Thalassoglobus sp. JC818: one gene and its partner. The protein of the gene in region 1 interacts with the protein of each later gene in a pairwise test. Links are inferred from orthologs where the notes say so. Each region holds a gene or a part of one and is shown on either strand. Other genes may lie near its edges.

The links.
Region 2: the proteins of AB1L42_RS09130 (region 1) and AB1L42_RS04910 interact in binary tests that used the Escherichia coli proteins (3 or more experiments, as listed by UniProt). The link is inferred for Thalassoglobus sp. JC818 from one-to-one orthologs.

What each region holds. Positions count from the first base shown.
Region 1 is NZ_JBFEFI010000003.1:313,665-320,732, reverse strand. The notes cover bases 2,519-5,371. They hold AB1L42_RS09130 (substrate-binding domain-containing protein), read left to right. Parts: upstream 2,519-3,369; coding sequence 3,370-4,374; downstream 4,375-5,371. Other genes in these bases: AB1L42_RS09125 (sugar ABC transporter ATP-binding protein), read left to right, coding at 4,564-5,371; fbaA (class II fructose-bisphosphate aldolase), read left to right, coding at 2,519-3,099. In the rest of the region: AB1L42_RS09145 (universal stress protein), read right to left, coding at 1-740; AB1L42_RS09140 (sugar phosphate isomerase/epimerase), read right to left, coding at 937-1,767; more of fbaA, read left to right, coding at 2,059-2,518; more of AB1L42_RS09125, read left to right, coding at 5,372-6,069; AB1L42_RS09120 (ABC transporter permease), read left to right, coding at 6,194-7,068. UniProt on the Escherichia coli protein: Part of the ABC transporter complex RbsABC involved in ribose import. Binds ribose. Also serves as the primary chemoreceptor for chemotaxis.
Region 2 is NZ_JBFEFI010000002.1:100,887-109,362, reverse strand. The notes cover bases 1,740-6,000. They hold AB1L42_RS04910 (class I tRNA ligase family protein), read left to right. Parts: upstream 1,740-2,092; coding sequence 2,093-5,800; downstream 5,801-6,000. Other genes in these bases: AB1L42_RS04905 (PQQ-binding-like beta-propeller repeat protein), read right to left, coding at 5,858-6,000. Outside these bases: AB1L42_RS04920 (hypothetical protein), read right to left, coding at 1-1,028; AB1L42_RS04915 (hypothetical protein), read left to right, coding at 1,330-1,683; more of AB1L42_RS04905, read right to left, coding at 6,001-7,939; AB1L42_RS04900 (hypothetical protein), read right to left, coding at 7,936-8,163; tRNA 2-thiouridine(34) synthase MnmA, read left to right, coding at 8,266-8,476. UniProt on the Escherichia coli protein: Catalyzes the attachment of isoleucine to tRNA(Ile). As IleRS can inadvertently accommodate and process structurally similar amino acids such as valine, to avoid such errors it has two additional distinct tRNA(Ile)-dependent editing activities.

The DNA of each region.
Region 1 (7,068 bases):
CGAATCACGACACGAGTTCCAGCTTCCAGAGTGCGGTAGTCGGTCTGAGCAAGTCGTTCGTTCACAGATTTTTCCGCTTCGGTACGAACTTTCTCTTTATACTTGTCGACTTCTTCCACACTGATTTCGGTTCGCTTCAATGCTCCTTCCAGTGGGAAATCGACCGAGTGGACAACTACCAGGCGAGCACTCATCAGCTGGCCAATCGCCACGGATGTTTCCAAAACTCTCTTACCTGTCTCACCGAGATCATCAGCTGCGAGAATGATGAAGTCGTCGAATGGAGTGACATCTGGTCGCGTGACCCAAACCGGGCACGGGCACTTACGCAACACCTTCAAAGCAGTGCTTCCATAAAGCATGCTTTGTGCGCTCGTTTTCTCTCGTGTCCCGATGATGAGCAGATCGGTGTCCTCGCGAAGAACTTCTTTAATCAGCTCCTGCCAGGCGCGACCCAGGCAGTTTTTCGTTCGGCACTGAACGTTTTTCGACTCGCACTGTTCAAGATATGGCTTGAGTTGTTCTCTCACGACCTGATGAGGGTCGAGTTCGCTCAACTCTTCGATGACGAGGTCACTCGACTTCGTGTCTTCCGACAGCACAGACATGAATGTCAACTCAGCACCGGTCTCTGCAGCGATCCGAATCGACTTCGAGATGGCTTCCCGTGTCGGCAACGGAAGTTCCCCGGTTTGCTCGTTGAAGTCGACACCAACCAGAATTTTTTTGATGCTGTGCATGCCTTGGTCTTTATGTTTTGACTCGAAAGTCTTTACCGCAATATGTCAGTGATTGATGTGTCGGAAGGACTGAACCGACGCTGCTCGTTGGTGAGCACTCACAAGTCGACTTGATCAGGGCTTGTCAAAGCCTCAGTCAATCCGATCTACGTGAGTTTTTCACAACGAGACGTGTAGACGATTCAGTGTTCCTTTGTCACGATTTTTCTGTTCTCAATCCTACCTGCTGCATCAAGCGATCTGTCGCTTCGTAGGCTTCTCGAACCCACTCTTCAATTTTATCCGGCTCAGGCGAATACTCCAGTTCGATCGAGATCGCCCCATCGATTTCCAACCCTCGAATCTCTTCGAGATAGGGAATGAAGTCGACAACTCCATGTCCGGGCGGCAGGTCTCCATGTTTCTTGCCGTCACAATCTGAAATATGGACGTGAATTGCCTTGTCTTTGAGTTTTCTCAACTTAGCAGGTTCCTCACCAGCCAAGAGCATGTGAGAGATATCGATATTGGCGCCGACAGCAGGGTGATCCACCTCATCGACGAAGGAAACCATTCTGTCGACACTATTGAGGAGCGAGAGCGGAAACGGTTCCAACTCGAGTGCAATCCGAACTCCAAGCTCGTCCGCTGTGTGGGCCAATTCCATACAGCTTTCGACCGCCAGCTGCCACTGCTCTTCGGGCGGAATCACTTCCTGATTCCAGATGTATTCCCCCAGAACAAGCAGCAAATTGTCGGCTTCGTATTCGCTGACGAGTTCGAGAAAGCTCTTGCAGCGGTCGATATGAAACTGCTGAACGCTGGGATTGAAATCGATGAGGCCAGTTGCGACACAGCAAATGGAGCGAATCGGCAGGTCGACCTGATCGCATTCTGACTTAATGAGCTTGCGTTCTTTCTGGTCGATATCGAGTGGATCGGTGAAGATGTCGATGCAGTCGAAGCCAATCTCCTTCGTTTTGCGGATTCCCCAGCCGGTTTCGAGCCCGGTTTGAGCCCACGCGGAGTTGATCAGTCCTAATTGCATCGGATTTCGCTTGATTGAGAAGATTGATGCGGTCAAATCCTTGGAGACAGTCGTCTCGGGTCACTAACATAGCGGTTTGGGCGACCAAGACGAACCGTATCCACAGTTCGAGGTTCAGAATCGGTCGCTTCAAATTGCAATTGCCGTTCAGCTGATCAAATCACCCCGCACGAAACATTCACTCTTGTGACTTTTCAATCGGGTTCTTGATCATGAAGACCACTTCAAATGCGAGTTTCACGTCGTTTGTGACAGAACCGCAACTCATTTCAACCCTTCGGAGCCAAACCAATGCCTGTCGCAACACCTCAACAATATGCCGCGATGCTCGACGCCGCCCAGGAAGGTGATTATGCCTATCCAGCGGTCAACATTACTTCGCTTGTCACCCTCAATGCTGCTCTCAAAGGCTTTGCGGATTCGAAGTCGGATGGAATCATTCAGATGTCCACCGGCGGCGGAAAATTTGCCTCAGGCTTGAATGTCGGCGACAATGTTCTGGGTTCGATCGTCCTCGCCGAAGCATGTCACCGACTCGCTGAGCGATACGATATTCTCGTCGCTTTGCACACCGATCACTGTCCTCCAGATTCCGTCGACACATTCCTGAAGCCATTGATCCAAGCAACCGCAGATCGTCGAGCTGCCGGAAATGGCAACCTGTTCCAATCGCACATGCTCGATGCGTCGAACTTGCCTCTCGATGAAAACATGGCGCTTTCCAAAGAGTTGCTGAAACTCTGTGCTGAGAACGAGATCATTCTCGAAGTCGAAGCTGGTGTTGTTGGTGGTGAAGAAGATGGTGCTGCCGGGGCCAGCATGGAAAGTGTTCCCGACGACAAGCTTTACACCACACCAGAAGACATGGTGAAAGTTCACGAGGAACTCAGCTCCATCGGCCGATTCCTGTTCGCAGCGACCTTCGGAAACGTTCACGGTCACTACAAGCCCGGTTCAGTCCGCTTGCGTCCAGACATCCTGAAAAGTGGTCAGGAAGCTGTGATGTCGAAATACGGAAAAGACGCAGAGTTTGACCTCGTCTTCCACGGCGGATCGGGAACTCCTCGTCACGAACTCGAAGAGACCCTCGCCTACGGCGTGGTCAAAATGAACATCGATACCGACACCCAGTACGCGTTCACCCGTCCGGTTGTCGATCACATGTTCTCCAACTACGAAGGCGTCCTCAAAATCGACGGCGAAGTTGGAAACAAGAAAGTCTACGATCCTCGCTCTTACCTGAAGAAGGCTGAAGAGGGAGTCGCTCAGCGCCTCGTTCAGGCGTGCGACGACCTGCACTCAGTTGGCAAAACCATCTTCGGAAAAGTCTAAAGCATCGCAAATTCGGTTTCGCAGCGATTTCAACGATCAGGGAATCTGATTCACGGTCTTGATCGTCAGCGAAGCTTGAATAATCGTTGGAGCAGCGTTTTCGCGACTCCAGCATGCGAAGTGTTACTCAGTGAAAAACCCCTGTCGGACGCAAAACCGGCAGGGGTTTCTTCGTGCGCTCTATGAGACAATCAAAGTTGGTGGATGCGTTGAGGGTTTTCATCTAATCTTGTCATTCTGTTATTCCGAGCGCTTCTGGAGCAGAATTTCATGAATCACCGTTGGTCATTGGTCTTCACCCTCTTCTGTTTGTGTCTGGCAATTGGCTGTACTGGAGAACGTGCTGCCACTCCCGAAAAGACTGTCGACGGCGACACGACGGCCAGAGTTCCGGGCGAGTCTCGCGGGACAATCGCCTTCAGTGCACTCACTCTGAAGAACCCGTTTTTCAAAGTCATCGCTGACAGCATGACCGAAGCTGGCAAATCGCATGGATTTACTGTCCTCGTCAACGATGCTGAGCGGGATGTCAACACGCAGTCCAAACACATCGACAACTACATTGCCCAAGGCGTCACTGCGATTGTCATCAATCCTGCTGATCGAGTGGCGATTGGCCCAGCGATCAAGAAAGCGAATGAAGCGGGGATTCCGGTCTTCACCTGTGATCTCCAGTGTGTCGCTGAAGATGTCGACATCACTGCCCACATCGGCACCGACAACTACCAGGGAGGGCGACTCGCTGGGCAAGCGATGATCGAAGCACTCGGTGAGTATGGTGGTGAAGTCCTCGTCCTGCACTTCAAACAAGCAAACTCCTGCGTCGAGCGCGTCCGTGGCTTCACTGACGAAATCAACGAATACAACACCGATCGCACGGATGGAAAAATTGAAGTCGTGGCGGAACTTGAAGGTGGTGGACTCCGCGACGAAGGGTATGCAGCGACATTGGACGCACTTCAACAGCATCCGAATCTGGCGGGAATCTTCGCCATCAACGATCCCTCAGCGCTCGGCGCGTGCACTGCTCTCGAGCAGTCCGACCGAGCTGACCAAGTAAAGGTGATTGGCTTTGATGGCCAGAAGGAAGGGAAGCAGGCGATCAAAGAGGGTCGAATTTACGCGGACCCGATCCAGTTCCCGGAGAAGATGGGAGAGGTGACCGTCAAGAATGTCATCAAGTATTTTGACGGCGAAACGCTCGAAAGCGTCCAACTGATTCCAACCGAATTATATCGGAAAAAAGACGCCGAGGCTGATCCCGATCTGGACTGATCATTGGGTGTTCATCCCGTTTTCAGGTTGTGAAACTCCATTGGGGAGCGATTAACACTGGGTGGACGTTGTCGAAATTCACTGGACGAATCTGAATAGAGAATTGAGCCGCGTTGATGAACGTCAACGACAACATGTTCTCTCGAGTACTAAGTAACCAAGAAAGTGGTCGATTCCACCAGTGAATTCATGACCAAACAAGCCGACAAGTCCGCTTCTCCGCTACTGAAGATGGAAGGCATTTCGAAGTCCTTCGCCTCCGTGAGAGTGTTGGAAGATGTCAATCTTGATCTTGCTGAAGGAGAGATCCTCGCACTGCTCGGTGAGAACGGGGCTGGCAAAAGCACGTTGATGAAAATTCTGTGCGGGATTCACAGCCCGACCTCCGGAACGATTTTCATCGATGGAAATCGGTTGCAGTCCGGAAAGCCCGCCGCTGCTGCTCAGGCGGGCATTCGGGTGATCCATCAGGAATTCAACCTCATTCCGTCGCTGACGGTTCGCGAAAATCTCTTCCTCGGACAAGAGCCTTCACTCCTCGGGGGGATCAATCAACGCCAGGAAACCGCTCGCGCTCAAGAAGTCTTCGAGCAACTCGGTGCAAAGATTCCGCTTGAAACACCCTGCAAGCACCTGACGATCGCGGAACAGCAACTCGTCGAAATCGGAAAAGCACTGCTGGTTCAATCGCGTCTGATCGTCATGGATGAACCGACAGCGGCACTCTCTCCCCAAGAAGTCGAAGGACTCTTTCGAGTCATCCGCGAGTTGAAGAATCAGGGGATCGCAGTCATTTACATCAGCCATCGGCTGAATGAGATCTTCGAAATCAGCGATCGAATCATGATTCTCCGCGACGGTAAACACGTCTCGACCGGGCCGACAGCCCAATTGTCACGCGAGAGACTGATCGAGCAAATGGTCGGACGAACCCTCGATCAGGAGTTTCCCAAGCGGACATCAAACATTGGCAATGTCGCTCTTTCCGCTTCCGGGCTCACGCGACGCCCGAAAGTCAACGAAGTCTCATTGTCGATTCGAAAGGGTGAGATCGTCGCACTCACCGGGCTGATTGGCTCGGGGCGGACAGAAGTCGCCCGCTTGCTCTTCGGTGCAGACACATTGGATGCGGGAACAATCTCCCTTCACGGCAAACCGATTACGATCCGCAATCCGCGACAAGCGATCACATCTGGAATTTGCCTGCTCACGGAAGACCGAAAGTCACAGGGGCTTGTTGTCAGCCAGTCGGTCTTGCATAACTTTTCGTTGCCGAACCTGGGGGAAATGACTGCATGGACCGCAATCCAGTCTGCCCGTGAGGAAAGTGCTTTTCAAAACTATCGCGAGCAACTGAATATTCGACTCGCAGACGTTCACCAGCCCGCCCGTACTCTCTCCGGCGGAAATCAGCAGAAGGTCGTTCTCGCGAAGTGGCTTCAACGGCAAAGCGAGGTCGTGATTTTCGACGAGCCGACTCGCGGAATCGACGTCGGTGCCAAGTACGAAATCTATCAACTCATGAATCAACTTGTCGCTGAAGGCAAAGCCATACTCATGATCAGCAGTGAACTTCCTGAAGTTCTCGGAATGGCTGACAGGATTCTGGTAATGCACGAAGGGCGGCTGACCGGAGAGATCTCTGATGTCGAAAACGCGACACAGGTCCAGATTATGGATCTCGCAATACGTTAAACCAAGTTGATGAATTCATCGCTGCAATCCAGAAACAAAGAGTTTCGAAATCCCGTTCGCTCAAAGAATCCTTCCCCGACCTCGATAGAAATTTGATCGGAATTGCTTCGCAAGACCTCAGAAGATGAAAGCTTTCTCACAAATGCAGGATCGACTGCTCCGCTCGAATTTCGTGGCAAACTACGGGTCCGTTTTCGTTCTGATTCTCCTGTGTGCTTACTACAGCTACATGACGTACGGGGAGCAGCAACCGATTTCCGAAGCGGCTGGAGTTGAAGTTGGTAACACGATTTCCGATTCGATCGGACCGGGCGGGAACGTTCTGATCGTCATTCGAAACACAGTCGGCGACCGCGAGTTTGCGACCGCTCTTGAGAAGCAGTTGAAGAAGAATCAGGTCGAAGTTCTTGACACACTGTCTGGTTCACCAGCGGACCTTCGCAAGGCGATGGAAGAGATCGGGGCTGCCGGAAAAAGCTTAGGTGCGATCGCAACTCATCATGCTGGCGCTCAGTTTGGCCCGATCAGAAGAGAAAGCCTCGACAAGCTGCAAGAGACTTACCCATCGCTCTCCGGCGTCGAGGTCTTCATTCCGAAGAGTTACTACTGGCCGACGTTCTTGACGCGTGAAAACCTTCTGAACGTTGTCAATCAGAACGCAGACGTTGCCATCATCGCCATTGGAATGACGATGGTGATCATTACCGCCGGGATTGATCTCTCTGTGGGAAGCATTCTGGCGGTCTCGGCTGTCGTGACTGCCATTGCATTGCAGAGTCTTGGAGGGGCCAACGCGTCGGTGATGACGATGGCGTTCTGTGCCTTTCTTGGAGTTTTCGCATGCCTGCTCTGCGGGCTGTTCAACGGAGTGATGGTCACGTTCTTTCGAGTGCCAGCTTTCATCGTGACGTTGGCAGCGATGATGATTGCGAGAGGCGTCGCCCTGATCCTCGCGGTGAGATATCAAAGCTACCTGAGTGGCGGCACGACCGAAGGCAC
Region 2 (8,476 bases), on another replicon or contig:
TCCTTCTTCTTCGGCTTCTCCCGCTTCTCTTCGGCTGCGGGTTTCTCAGAAGTTGATTTCGTCTTCGAACGAGTCGGTTTTTCCTGAGCGGGCTCAGTCGGACGTCGCTTACGAGCGGGACGTGCAGACTCCCGTTGTACGTTCTTCTGCTTTGGTGGCCGCCGCTGTGGGGATCGCTGCGAAGAACGCTTTGCAGGCTCATCATCGAAATCGAGACCTGCTCCAAAGTCGTCCCCGGAGTCGCTCGTGTCGTCTTCGTAAGATTCACTCACTTCAGGCTCTTCGAAGTCGTCTTCTTCGTAAGACTCTTCGTCACTCGCGGAGCTTGCTACGACTTCGTCCTCGACCGCTTCCGGTCCGAGGATTCCGGAACCAAAGCCGTCATCGTCGACTTCTTCGAATTCCACTTCCTTCTTGCGAGTCGGAGGCTTGCGTCTTCTCTTCGGCTTTTCGGACTGCTCTTCGGCTTTCTCTTCCTGAACAGGTTTTCGACGTCGCTTCTTCTTCGGTCGAGACTTGGAAGCTTCCTCAGCTGGAGCTTTCTTCTTCCGCGATCCACTACGACGTGAGGGTTCGCTCGATTCGTCGAGAGCATCCCAGTAAGCGTCTCGCTCGCTCATCTCGGAAGTGTCACTAACATCTTCCGAAGCGTCGTCTTCCAGACCGGATTCGAAATCGTCCTCGTCATCGGACGCACTGCCTTCGACCAGACCGATTCCAAAGTCATCATCTTCGGAGTCGTCGAAGGGGCTGACGACATTCGGTCGAGGCGGTTGTTTCGATGCAGAAACAATCCAAGCGAGCGGATCTTCCTCGGAATCAGACGTTGCGATTGGCTCCGCAGCCGTCGTCGGTTCAGCTTCCGGAACTTCCGGTTCAGGGATCGCAAATCCCAGATCATCCAGTCCCAGCCCATCGACTTCGAGAGGCTCATCGTCCTGGTCAGACGCATTCAGGTCGACACCAAGCAGATCATGGGCCAGGGCTTCGACATCATCATCAGAATTTCGCGAGGGTTTCTTGTTCATAAAGAAAAATTACCGTGGTCCCAGTGCCGCTGCAAGACTCAAAGACAAACGTGTTCTGAAGTGTTCAGAATCCCCAAAATGAGACAGAGAATTCGGAGAAACTTGTGTTGCCAGATTGATCAGATTCAACATGCTTGACGGTCGATCCGATCAATTCAGTGCTCGACGGGAAAAAGCGGTTGACAACACCATTTCAATCGATTACTGACACGCGAGAAAAGCGACGTCCCTAAGCGACCGAAAGGCCGGCAGATGGTAGCCGGACAGGACGAAACATTTGAGATCGAGAAGGCTCTAGAATATGACCATCACATTCGGAATGCGGTCGCCTCAAGCCGGCTCCCCCGAAGCGGACCAGTTGGATCAGGATTACCACTGGAACGCCATCGTTGCATCTGATGATGAAGACGTCGAAGAATTCGATGATTTCGACGACGATGACGATGATGACGACGACGATTTTGATGATGACGACTTCGACGACGAAGACTTCGATGAAGACGACTTCGACGATGATGATTTTGATGACGACGACTTCGACGATGATGACTTCGATGACGACGACGAATTCGACGATGATGATGAAGACGAGGACGACGATGATGACGACGACGATGACTTCGATAGCTTCGTCGACGATGACGACGACTTTTAAGAAATCGTGAACCGAACCTTCATCCAATCGGGATCGCCAGCTCCAGAAGGTGGACTGACTCTCGCGACCTGATTTCAAATCAAAATGAAGCCGCGAGCCCTTCCCGTCAGCTACGCAAGCGTCAGTCGTCAGCGTCCTGGCTGATCCCTGCTTTCAAACAGCTGCAAAATCACCGAGGCGATATTCGCCTCTCATAGTACAAAAATCAGCGAACGCCGATGTCAGTCTTAGGCTCACATCGGCGTTCCCGCGTTTTACATCCCGCGTGATGCGAGTATCATTCCGTTTTCAACGGAGAGGCCGCTGCGACGCGAACGCTTTTGCAGATTGTCGCACATCTGCTTCCGTGGCAATTCGCCCTCACTGGAAACCGCACCTCCTGCGTTCTCCCAAGTGGTTATTGAGAAACATGTTACAAAAAGTCGATCAAGCTCAGTTTCTTGCCGGTGAGCACGAAATGCTCCGCTTCTGGCGCGATCAGAACGTCTTTCGACTCTTACAAGAGAAGAATCAGGGGAAGAAGCCCTGGTCGTTCCTCGATGGGCCGATCACTGCTAACAATCCGATGGGTGTCCACCACGCGTGGGGTCGAACCTACAAAGACGCCTATCAGCGATACTTCGCAATGACCGGGCACGAACTCCGCTATCAGAACGGATTCGATTGCCAGGGTCTCTGGGTGGAAGTCGAAGTTGAAAAGCAATTGAACCTCGGAACCAAGTCCGCCATCGCCGAATACGGTATCGACAAGTTCGTTCACGAATGTAAGCGTAGAGTCCTGAACTTCGCTGCCCGCCAAACCGAACAATCCATCCGCCTGGGCTATTGGATGGAATGGGACAACCCCGACGAACTGCGGAAGCTCGCCGCGAAAATCGACACCGATGAGACAGTCGAACTCGCGACTCCCAAAGGTGTCGTCGAGAAAGGACCCGCCGAACAGCTCGTCGCCCGACTCGGAAATCCGGAATGGGGTGGCAGCTATTTCACATTCGCCACCGAAAACAACGAGACGATCTGGAAGTTCCTGAAGAAGTGCTTCGAACGCAAGAAGGTCTACCTCGGGCACGATGTCATGCCCTGGGGTGGAAAGTCCGGCAGCGCGTACTCACAGATGGAAGTCGCGGATGGCCGTAAGCTGACCACTCACAAGTCGGTTTTCGCGCGCTTCCCACTGGTTGACAAGAACAATTCAGCCCCGGGTGAGTCACCCGGGGCCAACGATGAGCAACTCAAGGCATATCTTCTCATCTGGACGACAACGCCGTGGACGCTCACGTCGAACGTCGCCACGATGATCAATCCCGATCTCGATTACGTTTGCCTAAAAGCACAGATTCGAGGCGATGAACAACCGGCGGTTTATTACTTCGCTAAAGACAATCTAAACTTCAAACGCCTGGAACGAGAGTTTAAAGAAGGCTTCGGTCGCCCCGAATGGCAATGGCCTGAAGGGCTTCAAAAGCTAAAAACGATCGCACAGATCTTTAAAGAACAAGGTGGGTTCGAAGAACTCGGCACAGTTAAAGGTGCGGAGATGGTCGGATGGAAATATCAAGGTCCATTCGATGAACTCGATGCACAAAAACTGCCGGGTGGTTTTCCGTCACAGCCATCAACGGGAGGCCAGTCTGACAAACCGAATTCTGTCGAATCTCATCGAGTCATCGACGGCGGACGGGACTTCAAAGGGAATCCGATCGTTGTCGCTGGCGAGGGAACGGGAATCGTTCACTCCGCTCCGGGCTGCGGAGATGTCGACCATAAAATCGGAATGGAAGTTGGCCTGCCTGCCATCGCGCCGCTCCGTGAAGATGGAACATTCAGCGAGGGCTTCGGCCCGTTCACCGGGAAGAAAGCTGTCGATCCCGCCACTGCGGACATGGTCTTCGATTCGTTAAAAGAGAAAGGGCTTCTCGTTTACGTAGAGACTTATCCTCACGTCTATCCGCACTGCTGGCGGACCGGCGAAGAACTCGTCTTTCGTCTCGTGGATGAATGGTTCATTAACATGGACTGGCGAGATGAAATTAAAGCCGTCACCGAACAAATTAACTGGATTCCGGAAAGCATTCAGGGGAAAGATCGAGAGCTGGAATGGCTGTCGACGATGCGTGACTGGATGATCTCCAAGAAACGATTCTGGGGACTCGCACTGCCAATCTGGGTCAATCCCGAAGACCCGACTGACTTCGAAGTGATCGGCTCTCTCGAAGAGCTGGAACGACGCGCCCGCGACGGCGGAGAAGGCTGGGACGAGTTCGAAGGTCACACTCCGCATCGACCCTGGATCGACAAAATCAAGCTGCGCAGCCAGAAAACCGGTGCACTCCTTGAGCGCGTCGAAGATGTCGGCAACCCGTGGCTGGATGCCGGAATCGTCCCGTTCTCAACGATGATGTACAACCACGATCAAACCGAATGGCAAAAGTGGTTCCCGGCCGATCTCGTCACAGAGTGCTTCCCCGGTCAGTTCCGCAACTGGTTCTATTCGTTGTTGTCGCTCGCCACGATGATGCGTTACGACGAGACCGATGACCCGAAGGAAAAGATGCCGTTCAGAAATCTGCTCGGACATCGTCTGGTCATGGATGAGCATGGCAATCCGATGCACAAGTCGGACGGCACAGCGATCTGGTTTGAAGAAGCAGCTGAACAACTTGGAGTCGACACGCTTCGCTGGATGTACCTCGCCCAGAATCCCGCTAGCGATTTGCGATTCGGTCTGCGAATCCCGCAGGAACCGGTCACACTCGAAACGGTCGACGGCCCGATTTCCGAGACGAAAGAAGGCTTGCCGACCTGCAAAGTCACCAGCACGCCCGCGGACAATGTCCGTCGACAAGTCCTCATCCCGCTGTGGAACAGCTACGCATTCTTCGTGAATTACGCTGTCCTCGACGGATTCGATCCGAAGCAAGACCCGGTTCCATTGCAAGAACGTCCAGAAATCGATCGCTGGGTGCTTTCCAGGCTTCAGGAACTCACTCAAACTGCCCATGATTCGTTTCAGGCGTTTGATGTCGCTCGATTCATGTCTTCAGCGACCGAGTTCATCGATGAACTTTCCAACTGGTACATCCGCCGCAATAGACGCCGATTCTGGAAAGCCGTCGAACAAGGTGAATCTGGCGACAGCAATAGAGGTCCGAAATGGGACACCGACAAACTGGCTGCCTATCAGACACTGTATGAAGTCCTCGTGACTCTTTCGAAACTGCTGGCACCAGCGATTCCCTTCTTAAGTGAAAGAATCTATCAAAACCTCGTGTCCACCGACGACGGGGGGAACCCTGTTTCTGTGCATCTGTGCGACTATCCGGAAGTCGACTCAGCGAAGCTCGATCCCGAATTAAGTGCCCGCGTTCAGGCCATTCAAACACTTGTTCGAATGGGACATCGATTGCGAGAAACAGCAGAGTTGCGAGTTCGACAGCCTCTTGCCGAGCTTCGCTTCGCCTGTCAGGATCAAGCTGTCGCGGAAGCATTGGAGCATTCACTCGATGTCATTGGCGACGAGTTAAATGTGAAATCCGTCCAGCGAGTAAGCGATCTCGACGATCTTGTGAATTACATCTTTAAACCGAATCTAAAGACTCTCGGTCCGAAGTACGGAAAACTTCTCGGTGCCATTCGCAAACAGCTACCGGAGATGGAAGGCTCTGAATTGGCTCCACTGCGGAACGGTCAGTCCGTCACCATCTCCATCAACGGCGAAGATGTCGTTCTGGGTCCGGATGATGTTCTGGTAAGCGTCGAACAAGCAACGGACTGGGCCAGCGCAGATGCTGATGGAATTCAGATTGCGTTGTCGACGAAGCTGACCGAGGAACTGGTTCACGAAGGAATGGCTCGCGACTTAATTCGTCACATTCAGCAACTTCGCAAAGATGCAGACCTCGAAGAAAACGATCGCATTCGTGTCTCGTGGTCGTCGTCTGATGATTCCAACCTGATCAATCAGGTCCTGAAAACCTGGATGCCCACAATTCTAACTGAGACGCGAGCCTCGGAGATGAACGAGTCCACCACCGATGGAATACCCGTCTCGGCCGGAGAAGCTTCGGTTGTTTTGTCGATTTTCACCGACGTCCGAGAACGCCTGCTTTTCGATTGACGAAAGAAAGCTGCAACTCACCAGTTGCGGAGCCCGTTTGGTTTTGCTGTCGTTCGCCTATTCACGAAGGTGCAGAGGCGACTCAGCGAAACGAACGACTTCAAACGTCGATAGTTTCTCGCGTCCGACCGCGATCATCAACTCATTTCGCAAGACAACGGACTCGATATCCTTGTCGGTCAGCAACTGCATGAAGTCGCGCTGAAGAATCTGTCCCGAGTAAGCATCAATTGTCCAGACTTCATCGCCAGTCGGGACGATGACAGAACCTCCGTCGAGAACGACTTTCCTCGACATCGGTGAAGCTGCAAGCTCGTATTCCCATCGAACGTTTCCGGTATCGACATCCAAACTCGCAAGCCCGGAACCGCTGACCAGTAGCCCACCTTCGTGAACTCCGATGAATTGCTCGGAACCCAACGGCCTCCAGGCATGCCAGATGAAATCTCCGGTGTACGGGTCAAGTCGCGTGATTCCCTCTTTCGCACGTGCGAACAGAGATTGATCGCTTCCCCAGACTGCTCCGTCGATCGGCGGAGACTCAAAGAGTTCTGCGTCGACCTGAGTCCAGCTTTGAGATGGGAGAGCAGTGATCCACAATAACTGCCCCGTCGACAGGTCGAGACAGGCAACTGCGTCCTGATCGATGTTCCAGAAGATCAGTCGATCTTGAATGTGAATCTCGTCAAAGAAGACTCGGTCCGGCGTTGACGTCTCTCCGAGTGTCGATCCAATCCGCTCATCCCACACAAGTTCACCGGAGGAATGATCGAACGCCACAACTCGCAAACCATAATCTGGCTCGGCACTTCGCATCGGAATGACAACGAGCCCTTTCTCCACACGCGGCGGACCGGAAAAGATCCATTGGGCTTCGTCGTTCGGATGGGAGCGTAGATCATTCGCAGCTACAGTCCATCGGATTTGACCTTCTCGCTGCAGATCGGTGGCAAACAGTCGCGAACGTTGAAATTCATCTCGCACTCGGTTCACCACAAACCGAGCCACACCCGTCCGACCAATCCAAAGGTCGTTGACCAGGCTTCCCGATTCCTGAGCGAACGGAATCACTTCTCTGTTCTCCATCAACGGAGGAGTGTCGATTAGAAACCCCGCATCTTCGCGATCGACCGGCCAGGCAGCCTCACCGGAAGCGAGAGCCAGCCCGCGTAACCCACCCTGATCAGAAACCAGCAAAACATCGTTCCAGATCACCGGTCGAGGGATGCGTGATAATTCAGCTAAAAACTCCACCGAAATCGACCACTTCTCTTCGGCAAAGTCGAATCGACCTCTTTGAAAGGGAAGTGAGTCATGTTCTGCAACAAAGCCTTGAGGTCCGAGAGACGACTGATGGTCCAACCATCGCCCCAGAAGTTCCCCCACGTTTCCAGTGTCGCCAGCCACGGCTCCTTTGACATCTAAGAGCGTTCCACGCCAGCGATTGAGTCGCTCACGGGCTGTGAGCAATCGACCGGTCACTCCATCGGCGATGATCAATCGTTTGAGAAGTTCGGCTTTCTCAATCTCGCCAATTGAGCGACTTGCAGCAGCCGGTCCCGAGGAATTCTGAAAGTAAAGCAGCGTCAACCAGACCTGTCTTGCTTCTTCGAATTCGCCTTCCTTCCAGGAACGGTCCGCTGATTCAAAAACTTCAGCGGGCGTTATTGACTTCGTCAGCAAGTCTCTCCAAAGCGAGGAGAACACTTCCCCGGATGAATTGGATCGAGAGTCCTTCCGCGTGCTTGTTTCCATTTCGGGGAAGAGCAGATCGACCATCAACTGGAATTCCACTCGCCGCCGGTTGTCGAGCGATACCAGGCGACCTGCGGAATCGTCTTCGAGTAGTTGTAATTGCTGTTGGGCTGTGTCGAGTTGATCGTTCTGCAACAGCGATTTGATCGACTCGAACGCTCGTTCCAGCTGAGAATCGGTCTCCGTCACAATCGGAAAACGAACCGGAGCACCCAGAACTTCTGAACCCGGCAACCGAGCTTCGGCAGGTCGTTGAGGCGTCTGCAATGGGACAATCGGGACCGGTTGACTGAACGTTTCCTGAACGAGGATCAGAACCAGAAGTGTCGATCCGATTAGCTGTGAAACCAGAGTTCCGCGTCGCCGTCCCGGTGCCCAGCTCATTCGTCGTTCTCGCGCAGCCTGTGACCGATATAAAAGACGACCACTCCCACCGTGGTCAGTGCAGGCATCCAAATCAATTGAAAACCGAAGTTCAGTTGCCACAGAATCAACAGCGGAAGAAACGTGAGTGCAGCAAATTGCATCAGAAATCCGAGAGTGTTCAGAAACGGTTTTTGCGGCACGGCGAGTTCTTTCGACAAGCTTTGGAGTGGATCATCTACCATTTTGACCCCTTTTGACTAAGATAGAAGCGTATACGGGTCATAGAGTGCTTGATTTTTTGTCATCCAGCATGCTGATTTCTTGTTCTTCAAACGTTTTCCCCAATGTCGCGCGTCGTTTTGGCAATGAGTGGTGGAGTTGACAGCTCAGCCTCAGCCTGGCTTCTTCAAGAGCAAGGTTACGAGGTTGTGGGACTCTTCATGCGCTCCGGTGTCTCTGAAGATGCCTGCGAGACCGGAATCGGTGGGCTTCCGATTGTCGACGCGAAATCACACAAACAAGGCTGTTGCAGTGCTTCCGATGCAGCGGATGCAA